One region of the Neorhizobium sp. T25_13 genome, then DNA from elsewhere that is predicted to be linked to it. Evidence: predicted binding sites of a transcription regulator. Region 1 holds the regulator's gene; each other region holds the start of a gene.
The links. Region 1 encodes LexA, which represses DNA repair genes until DNA is damaged. Its sites were predicted from a motif close to TGTTCNNNNTGTGTTCNG; they were not measured.
Positions count from the first base shown of each region.

Region 2: dinB (DNA polymerase IV) is a predicted target of LexA. The motif match lies at 1,288-1,305, and genes of this name have one in related genera.
Region 3: uvrA (excinuclease ABC subunit UvrA) is a predicted target of LexA. The motif match lies at 1,824-1,841, and genes of this name have one in related genera.

Region 1 covers NZ_PVBI01000002.1:633,662-636,940, forward strand. The annotation lists gene C5J22_RS06710 (ComEC/Rec2 family competence protein) at 1-1,499, shown strand, start outside; gene lexA (transcriptional repressor LexA) at 1,480-2,199, opposite strand; gene C5J22_RS06720 (VOC family protein) at 2,400-3,272, shown strand; gene kdsA (3-deoxy-8-phosphooctulonate synthase) at 3,277-3,279, shown strand, end outside.
Region 2 covers NZ_PVBI01000007.1:288,313-291,591, reverse strand. The annotation lists gene dinB (DNA polymerase IV) at 155-1,243, opposite strand; gene C5J22_RS18665 (hypothetical protein) at 1,421-1,729, shown strand; partial or broken gene C5J22_RS31715 (DNA polymerase ligase N-terminal domain-containing protein) at 1,732-1,983, shown strand; gene C5J22_RS18655 (alpha/beta hydrolase) at 2,144-3,085, opposite strand.
Region 3 covers NZ_PVBI01000004.1:109,178-112,456, forward strand. The annotation lists gene C5J22_RS10735 (HPP family protein) at 1-1,100, shown strand, start outside; gene C5J22_RS10740 (single-stranded DNA-binding protein) at 1,150-1,713, opposite strand; gene uvrA (excinuclease ABC subunit UvrA) at 1,961-3,279, shown strand, end outside.

The DNA of each region.
Region 1 (3,279 bases):
CCGGGCTCAACATGGCGCTCGCCGCCGGCATCTTCTTTGTCGGCGTGCGCACCGTGCTTTCCGTCTTCACGGGCTTCGCCCAGGCCTATCCGGTCAAGAAGATCGCCGCACTCGGCGCCCTGATGATGGCGACGGCCTATTACCTGATCTCCGGTTTCGGCGTTTCCGCCGAGCGGGCCTATATCATGATGGCGATCATGCTGGTCGCGGTGCTTTTCGATCGGCCATCGATCAGCCTGCGCAATGTGGCGCTGTCTGCCCTGGTCATCATCGCCATGTCGCCCTCGGAAATATTGGGGCCGAGCTTCCAGATGTCGTTTGCCGCCACCGCCGCCCTTGTCGCCGGCTACGCACTCTGGAAACACAGGGCAGAACGCCGCGATCCCGAACCTCTGCCATTCCGTCACCCTGTGGTGACGCCGGTGCTGGCATCCTGGAATTTCGCGGCCGGCATCTTCGTGACCTCGCTGATCGGCGGCATCTCGACCGCCATGTTCTCGGTCGAGCATTTCCACCGTATCGCCACCTACGGCCTTGCCGCCAACCTCGCCGCCATGCCGATCATCTCCTTTGTGGTCATGCCGGCGGGGCTGGCCGGCATGCTGCTGATGCCGTTCGGCCTCGATGCGCCCTTCATGAAGCTCATGGGCATCGGCCTGGGATGGGTGATCGCCATCGCCAAACACGTCGCCGCCTGGGGCGGCGATGTCGGCATAGGGCGACAGCATCCCTGGTTCCTGACCGTGTCGACGGCAGGTTTCCTGCTGCTGACGCTCATGAGGACGAGACTGAGACTGATAGGCCTGCCGCTGATGGTGACCGCTCTGCTGCTTTCCTGGCATGAGCGGTCGATGCCGCTGCCGGATATACTGATCTCGGAAGACGGGACGATGGTCGCACTTGTAGACGGGGAAGGGGTGACCACCAATCGCGCCCGCCCGCCCGACTTTGTCTACGGCCAATGGAAGAGGGCGCTTCTGCTCGGCGATCCCACCAAGCCTGAAATGTCGCCATCCAGGGACAAGCCCCCCGACGACAAGCAGCCCGGCGAGAAAACCAACGAGCGCCGCGAACTGACCCCGCAGCAACTGGAAACGGCAAAGTCGAGGATAAAACAGGCGCCCGTCGGCCGCTTCACCTGCGAGCCGACGGCCTGGTGTGCGGCAAGCACGGGCAAGGGCATCGTTATCGCTGTCGAGGACGGCCGTTATGCGGGTGCCGCCTGCGACGCCGCCAGTCTTGTCATTGCGCCGCGCGCCCGCTTCGACCAATGCCGGTCCGGCGCCCTGATGATTAATGGCGCCACGCTTCGCAAGGCGGGTGCCCTGGAGATTTCCCTCAACGGCGCGACCGACATTCGGCGCTGGCAGATCCGTGCCGCCATGGCGGGCGCAGACCGTCCCTGGAGCCGGCACCGCCACTATGATTGGCGAAGCCAGGGTTTCGATAGTTCATTGCCGGAACCGCTCCGGCAGATGATCAGTGATACCGGCGGATGAGGCCGACGAGCTTGCCCTGGATCTTCACCCGGTCCGGCCCAAAGATGCGGGTTTCGTAGGCTGGGTTGGCGGCTTCGAGGGCGATGGAGGCGCCGCGGCGGCGGAAGCGCTTCAGCGTCGCTTCCTCGTCGTCCACCAGCGCCACGACGATATCGCCCGGATTGGCCGTATTGCTGTTGCGGATGATCACGGTATCGCCGTCGAGAATGCCGGCCTCGATCATCGAATCGCCCTTGACCTCGAGCGCATAATGTTCGCCGGAACCGAGCATCTCGGCCGGCACGGCGATGTCGTGCGTGTTGTTCTGGATCGCCGAGATCGGCACGCCGGCAGCGATGCGGCCCATGACCGGAACTGTCGTGGCGTTCGGCGAATCGTCGTTGGCGGCAGGTTTCTGAGGCGCCGCGACCGGCTGCGGTTTGCCGAGGCTGCCCTCGATGACGCTGGGCGAAAAACCACGCCGCGGCTGCATGCTCGGCGAGTAGGCTTCCGGCAGCTTGATGACTTCGAGCGCCCGGGCCCGGTTCGGCAGGCGGCGGATGAAGCCGCGCTCCTCGAGCGCGGTGATCAGGCGGTGGATGCCGGACTTGGACGCGAGGTCGAGAGCATCCTTCATTTCATCGAATGACGGCGGGATGCCGGATTCCTTCATGCGTTCGTGAATGAACAGAAGCAATTCCTGTTGTTTGCGCGTGAGCATCTTTTGGCACCCTCAGAGTCGGAAACAAATCCAGAACGGACACTATATGTTCCATATGTGTTCTGCAAGTCCCTAAATTTCTGTGAAGTATGATGATTTTTTCTTCATAGATGCGTACCAGATATCTCGAGCCACACCACTTGCGCGGCGCGAGCCCGCTGCCAAACTAGCTTTGCGATTCCAATTCCGGGGGCCCTCGCGTGAACGCAAGACCAATCGATCATCTCGTGCTGCCGGTGGCGGGACTTACCGCTGCGCGTTCCCGGCTCACGAAGCTTGGTTTTACAGTTGCGCCCGACGCTTTTCATCCTTTCGGCACAGCCAATGCTTGTGTGTTCTTCTCGGATGGCAGCTATCTGGAGCCGCTGGCTATTGCCAATCGGCGTCATGCAAGCGCTGCCGCCAAACGCGGCAACGTTTTTACCGCACGCGATCTGGCCTTCCGCAAGGCACGTGACAGGCAGGGCTTCTCGGCGCTCGTTGTCGCGACGCGCGACGCGATGGCCGATCACGCGCGTTTCAAGATGCGTGGCATCTCGGCAGGCGACGTGCTGGAATTTTCCCGCGGAATGACCTTGGCCGACGGTTCCGAAATCCAGGCAAGCTTCCGGCTGGCTTTTGCGGGTGATGACCGGGCGCCCGACTTCCTGATGTTTTCCTGCCAGCGGATCAATCCCCTGCCGGCCGATCGCGGCGAACTGGAGCACCATTCCAATGCGGTCATGGGGCTGAGCAAGATCATTCTGTCGGCATCGGCGCCCTCCGATTTCGCACCCCTGGCCGAGCTGGTGCTGATGACGAAGGCGAAGCCAGAGGCTGCTTCGCTCGAGCTTGCGGCGGCAAATGCCCACATTCGCATCCTGCAGGATCACGAACTCGAGGCGGAATTCGCCCTGCCGCCGACGCCGGGTGCCGAGGGGCTGCGCGGCCGGGTGATCATCTTCAAGACGGCCGATCTTGCCGTGACAGAGATCACCCTTGCTGCTAATGACGTCGCATTCGTCCGCCGGGAGGGCCGTGTTCTCGTCTCGGCGGCGCCCGGCCAGGGTGTTTTGTTCGGCTTCGAGGAATAGGTTCATG
Region 2 (3,279 bases), on a different contig from region 1:
CACTCCGGCATTCTTGAAGGCGATACATATCACTCCTAGCGTCGAGGCATGCCTGGACCAGCTTCTCTCCCGATCCTCACATCCAGCGTCGGCTTCAGCTGGCGCGCGCTTTCGGGTCCAACGCCCAACCTCCTGGTTAGACAAGACTGGCGGTCTAAAGCGCCAGCCTTAGCTGCGGTTCCGCAGACGGTGCTTGCCGCTCCAGCGAGGACAGGGTGACGCCGAGCAGACGTATCCCTTTTCTCAGTGGGAAAATCGGCGTGAGAAGCAGGCCGATCAGATCCTGAAGATCAGTGATCGCCGACAGGGGTGCAGGGACCGTCTTGCTGCGGGTGACTTGGGTAAAGTCGGCATATTTGACCTTTAGCGTCACCGTCTTGGCGCCAATGTCATTGGCCTCGCAGTAACCCCACACTTTTTCGATCAGCGGCTGAAGCCCTTCGCGGGCAGGCTCAAAGGCGTGGAGGTCCTGCGAGAATGTGTCTTCCGCGCCGACGGATTTGCGCACCCGATCCGGCTTGACCTGGCGATTGTCGATACCGCGGGCGATGCCATGGAAATACGGTCCCGACTTGCCGAAATGCTCCACCAGGAACTCGAGCGTCTTCTCTTTCAGATCCGCGCCCGTTTCGATTCCGAGCCGATGCATCTTTTCGGCCGTTGCCGGTCCGACACCATGGAATTTATTGACCGGGAGGGCTTCAACGAAGGCCGGCCCGTTCCTCGGCGTGATGACTGCCTGTCCATTGGGCTTGTTGAGGTCGCTCGCCATCTTGGCGAGGAACTTGTTGTAGGAAATCCCGGCCGAGGCGTTGAGGCCGGTGACCAGCTTGATCCTGGCGCGGATCTCCAACGCAATCTCGGTGGCGATCTCCATGCCCTTGAGGTTTTCGGTAACGTCGAGATAAGCCTCGTCGAGCGAAAGCGGCTCGATGAGGGGCGTGTACTCGGCAAAGATTTCGCGGACCTGCTGCGACACAGCCTTATAGACGTCGAAGCGCGGAGGCACGAAAATCAGCTCCGGACATTTGCGCTTGGCAGTCACAGATGGCATTGCCGAGTGAACGCTGAACTTGCGTGCCTCATAGCTTGCCGCTGCCACTACACCGCGGGCGGCCGAGCCACCGACGGCAATCGGCTTGTTACGTAGGTCCGGATTATCGCGCTGCTCGACCGAGGCATAAAAGGCATCCATGTCCACATGTATAATTTTCCGGACCGGGGTTGAGCTCATCTCGTCCATGGCGGCTTTAACGATCACGATAGATCGGCCCTCGGAATTTGCGCCGAAACAAAAAGAGAACATAGCAGGGTTGCGTGCGTTATCAACCGGATTCGACGGCGTCTTCTCACTGCGATCGAAACCAGCCGCCACCGAAGGCGTTCACATCCTGTGGAAATCAATATCTGGAGACACCCAATGGCGGACGACAGCACTACGACAATCCGGGCTACTTTCGAAACACGTGAAGCAGCCGATCTTGCCGTCGAACATCTGGTTCAGCAGCACGGCATAGCAAGGCCGGACATCTTTATTCAGTCGGCAACCGACCGCAATTCCGCCGGCTCGGCGCCGTCGGGCGGCGATGTCTCCCATGAAGAGGGCGCCCGTCGCGACGCGCCTCTCGAAGGCGAGATCGAGGTCTCGGTGGATATCGCATCCCGCCAAGTCACCGCCGTCGAGCGCAGACTTGGAGACGCCGGTGCGCTCCGTGTGTCGAGCCGCTGAGCATGGGCGACAATCTCTCAAAATACCATGCCCAGCGCGATTTCAAGAAGACCAGCGAGCCGAGAAGCGAGGCGCAGGTCAAGCCGTCGGACCGCCGGCGGTGCGTTATCCGGAGGCACGACGCCGCACGGCTCCATTATGATCTGAGGCTCGAACTTGACGGAGTTGTTTAAGTCCTGGGCAGTAACAACGGGCCGTCGCTTGATACCCACGACAAGCGACTGGCAGTCGAGGTCGAAGATCACGCGCTCGACTAACCTTGTTTCATTTGCAGTTTTCCGCGTAGGCTTCTACTCGTTTGAAAATCTCAACCGTGAGAATTCTCCAGGCTTGAAGGCCGGTAATCATTTCAGATCAGCCTAGTGAACCGGTAAGGCCATGACACTATTTCAACTGGAATATTACCGGCTGGGTTTAAGACAATGTCCGGTTGATCCAGTCCGCCATGAATTGCCGGGTTTTAGCAGCCAGCCGAGTCGGTAGCCGTTCGAAGCCATGAGGGCCTTCGGGCACGACAAGGAGGTCCGACCTGCCGGCCTGGCGTTGCCAGCGGTCATGCATCCGGGTGGTATCCTCCACTATGGGATCAAGCGCTCCCGCAATGAATAGGGCAGGGGGCATTTCTGACAGATCCGCGAAAACTGGCGAAAGGTCCGCGTCGGACGCTAAATTGGCGGTCAATCTGTCGAGGTTCCTCTCAGCCGATTTGGGCTCGATGATCAGACTGCCCTTCGCTGTCCTGAGGCTTTTCGATCCGCCCAGGTCGAAGGCTCCGCACAACGAGACAAATCCGGCTACCTCTTCGAGCGAGCGATGTCTGGCGAGGCGGGTCAGCGCACACGCGGCAAGGTGTGCACCAGAAGATTCGCCTTCGATGATCAGCTGATCCGTTTGGAAGTCCGCAACATGATCCAGCGCCCACCCGGTGATGGCGACGGCGTCCTGTATCGTCTGCTCAAGATCGTCATCCACCGCAAGATGAAAATCGCCGCTGGCGACGGTGACGCCGCACGATCTCGCCATCCGCATGTTCCAGCCATCGTCGAGCCGGGAATTGCCCAAGACCCACGCTCCACCGTGAAAGTGTAGGAGAAGAGCTTTGACTACCGGTCGAGGTCGGAGAATGCGGATCATCGTCTGATGGTTACCGACCGGCAGCTCGATAGTCTCGATCGATATGTCCGGCCATCGACTTCTCGGCAGGAGACGCTGGCCAATCCCGATAACGCTGTCAATCAGCCTGGCGTTCAGCCGTCTGCCCGCGTGGTAACGCGGCATCCATGACAGGACACGGTTGAGACGCCGTGCGCTGGCAAAGTCGCCTGGGTTGAAAATGTCGGCGGGGTCGATCTTCATGGTATCAACTCGGGGCGGCGGCGCCGCAGACCGCAGGCGACACATCTGTCGATCAACACCGATGACGTGCCTGGGGAAGGGACACTGCCCAATCATGGCAGGCTCCCCCAGAGAGCCGGCAAACCAATTAAGCCCGCCAAAGTTCCGCATGCCATGCGCATTCTTCCATTCACATCTCAGATGCTTGCTCCTTT
Region 3 (3,279 bases), on a different contig from region 1:
GCCCCAAGGAAAGATTGCGTGCCGCACTTGGCGCGCTCGTGGGCATTCTGGTGACGGGACTGCTGGGAAGCCTGGCTTTGAAGGCAGATGCAACGCTTCCGGCACTGGTCGCCCCCATGGGGGCTTCGGCCGTGCTGTTGTTTGCGGTGCCTTCCAGCCCGCTCGCACAGCCGTGGTCGATCCTTGGCGGCAATATCGTCGCCGCTCTTGTCGGCGTGACCGCCGCGCTTTTGATACCCGACCCCTTCCTGGCCTCGGCGGTGGCAATCGCCGTTGCCATCGCCGCGATGATGACGCTTCGCTGCCTGCATCCCCCAAGCGGGGCGATCGCGCTGACCGCGGTGCTGGGTGGGCCGGCCATCCACGAACTCGGATATGGTTTCGTGATCTGGCCCGTCGCCGGCAATTCGCTGGCCCTGCTGCTGCTCGCGCTGGCCTTCAACAATCTGACGGGACGTCGGTACCCGCACGCGGCCAAGCCGGCAGCCGATCACGGCACGACCGATCCCGCCTCGATCCAGCGCATCGGCTTTACCTCCGCCGACCTCGACGATGTCCTGAAAGAATACGACGAGTTCCTGGATATCGATCGCGACGACCTCGAAACGATCCTGCGACGGACGGAATTGCGCTCCTATCGCCGGCGCGCCGGCCATCTCGATTGCGCCAGCATTATGTCGCGCGATGTGGTGGCGGTCGCACCCGACAATACCCTGAAGGAGGCGCACGACCTGATGCGCGCCCACCATTTCAAGGCCCTGCCGGTTACCAACGACAGGGCGGAAGTGGTGGGGATCGTCACCCAGACAGATTTTCTCGACAAGGCGAACTGGACGAGAGGCCGGCCGAAAATCGGTTTTGCCCAACGTGTGCGCCTCGTCCTGTCGGGCGCCAGCGCACCGAACGACACGGTCAAGGATATCATGACAGCGCCTGTCAGGACGGTTGGCCCGGCCACACCGATCGCGGACGCAATCGTCATCTTCGCCGAGGAGGGGCTGCACTACCTGCCGGTAACCCGCGAAAACAACAAATTGGTCGGCATTCTCTCGCAATCGGACGTCCTGGTCGCGATGCTCGCCGACAAGGCAGCCGCCTGATCGATAATTCAGGCAGCTGCCGTTTCATAAATCGATGCCGACCGATCGATCAGAACGGGATGTCGTCGTCGAGATCGCGCGAGAAATTGCCGCCGGCCGGTTGACCACCGGAGGACGGAGCGCCGCGGCTCGCGCCGCCCGCAGCGGGCCGGCGCTCGTAATCGTCGCCGCCGCCAAAATCGTTGCCGCCGAAATCGCTGCCGACACGATTGCCGCCGCCACCGCCACCGCCGAAACCAGCACGGTCACCGCCGCCCTCGCCGCGGCCATCCAGCATGGTCAGCGTCGAGTTGAAGCCCTGAAGCACGATTTCCGTCGAATAGCGGTCGTTGCCGGTCTGGTCCTGCCACTTGCGGGTCTGCAGCGCGCCTTCGATATAGAGCTTGGCGCCCTTCTTCACGTATTGCTCTACGACCTTGCAGAGACCTTCGTTGAAGACGACGACAGTATGCCATTCGGTCTTCTCGCGGCGTTCGCCATTGTTGCGATCGCGCCAGGTTTCGGACGTGGCGATGCGAAGATTGGCGATCGGCCGGCCGTCCTGCGTCCGGCGGATTTCAGGATCAGCCCCCACATTCCCCACCAGGATTACCTTGTTCACACTACCAGCCATATTCATCACCTCATCTGCCGCCCGGTAACGGCACCAAAAATCAATCGCGGCACTCTAGCCCATCGGGCCCAGCCATTGGGTTTTTGCGATCTTTAATCCACAGGCAAATTTGTTCTTTATTTGTTCTATTTTATTCCTATAGTGCTGTCAACCGACTCGGGAACGGCGTTGCATGGCAGCAGTTTCGTCTCGACAGTCGTGGATCAATCACTACATAAGGGCCTTCGATCCTCCCGAGAGCATGAAGATGAGCGAACTGAAGAGCATTTCCATACGTGGTGCGCGCGAGCATAATTTGAAGGGCATCGATCTCGATTTGCCCCGCAATTCGCTGATCGTCATGACCGGCCTGTCCGGTTCGGGCAAGTCGTCGCTCGCCTTCGACACGATCTATGCGGAGGGCCAGCGGCGTTACGTCGAAAGCCTTTCGGCCTATGCGCGCCAGTTCCTGGAAATGATGCAGAAGCCGGATGTCGACCAGATCGACGGGCTTTCGCCGGCGATCTCGATCGAGCAGAAGACGACGTCGCGCAATCCGCGCTCGACGGTCGGCACGGTCACCGAAATCTACGATTATATGCGCCTGCTTTTTGCGCGCGTCGGGGTGCCCTATTCGCCGGCGACCGGCCTGCCGATCGAAAGCCAGACGGTCAGCCAGATGGTCGACCGCATCCTAGCCTTCGAGGAAGGCACGCGTCTTTATATTCTGGCACCAATGATCCGCGGGCGCAAAGGCGAGTATAAAAAAGAACTCGCCGACCTGATGAAGAAGGGGTTCCAGCGCGTCAAGGTCGACGGCCAGTTCTACGAGATCGCCGATGTTCCGGCGCTCGACAAGAAATACAAGCACGATATCGATATCGTCGTGGACCGGCTCGTGGTCCGCTCCGATATTGCCGCGCGCCTGGCGGACAGCCTTGAAACCTCGCTGAAACTGGCAGACGGGCTGGCGGTCGCCGAATTCGCCGACAAGCCGCTGCCGCCGGAAGAGACTTCGGCCGGCGGATCCGCCAACAAATCCCTCAACGAAACGCACGAACGGGTGCTGTTTTCTGAAAAATTCGCCTGCCCCGTTTCCGGATTCACCATTTCGGAAATCGAGCCGCGGCTGTTTTCGTTCAACAATCCCTTTGGCGCCTGCCCGACCTGCGACGGTCTCGGCTCACAGCAGAAGGTGGATGAAGCGCTGATCGTGCCGGAACCTGCCCGGACGCTGCGCGACGGCGCGATTGCGCCATGGGCGAAATCCACTTCGCCCTATTACAATCAGACGCTCGAAGCACTGGGCAAGGTTTTCGATTTCAAGCTGTCCAGCCGCTGGAACGAGCTTTCTGCGGAGGCGCAGAAAGCCATCCTCGAGGGCACCGAGGAAAAGATCGAATTCCACTATGCCGACGGCGCCCGCTCCTACAAGACGGTCAAGAATTTCGAAGGCATCGTGCCGAACCTCGAGCGCCGCTGGAAGGAAACCGACAGCGCCTGGGCGCGCGAGGAGATCGAACGGTACATGTCGGCAGCCCCCTGCCCGGCCTGCAACGGCTATCGCCTGAAGCCGGAGGCACTCGC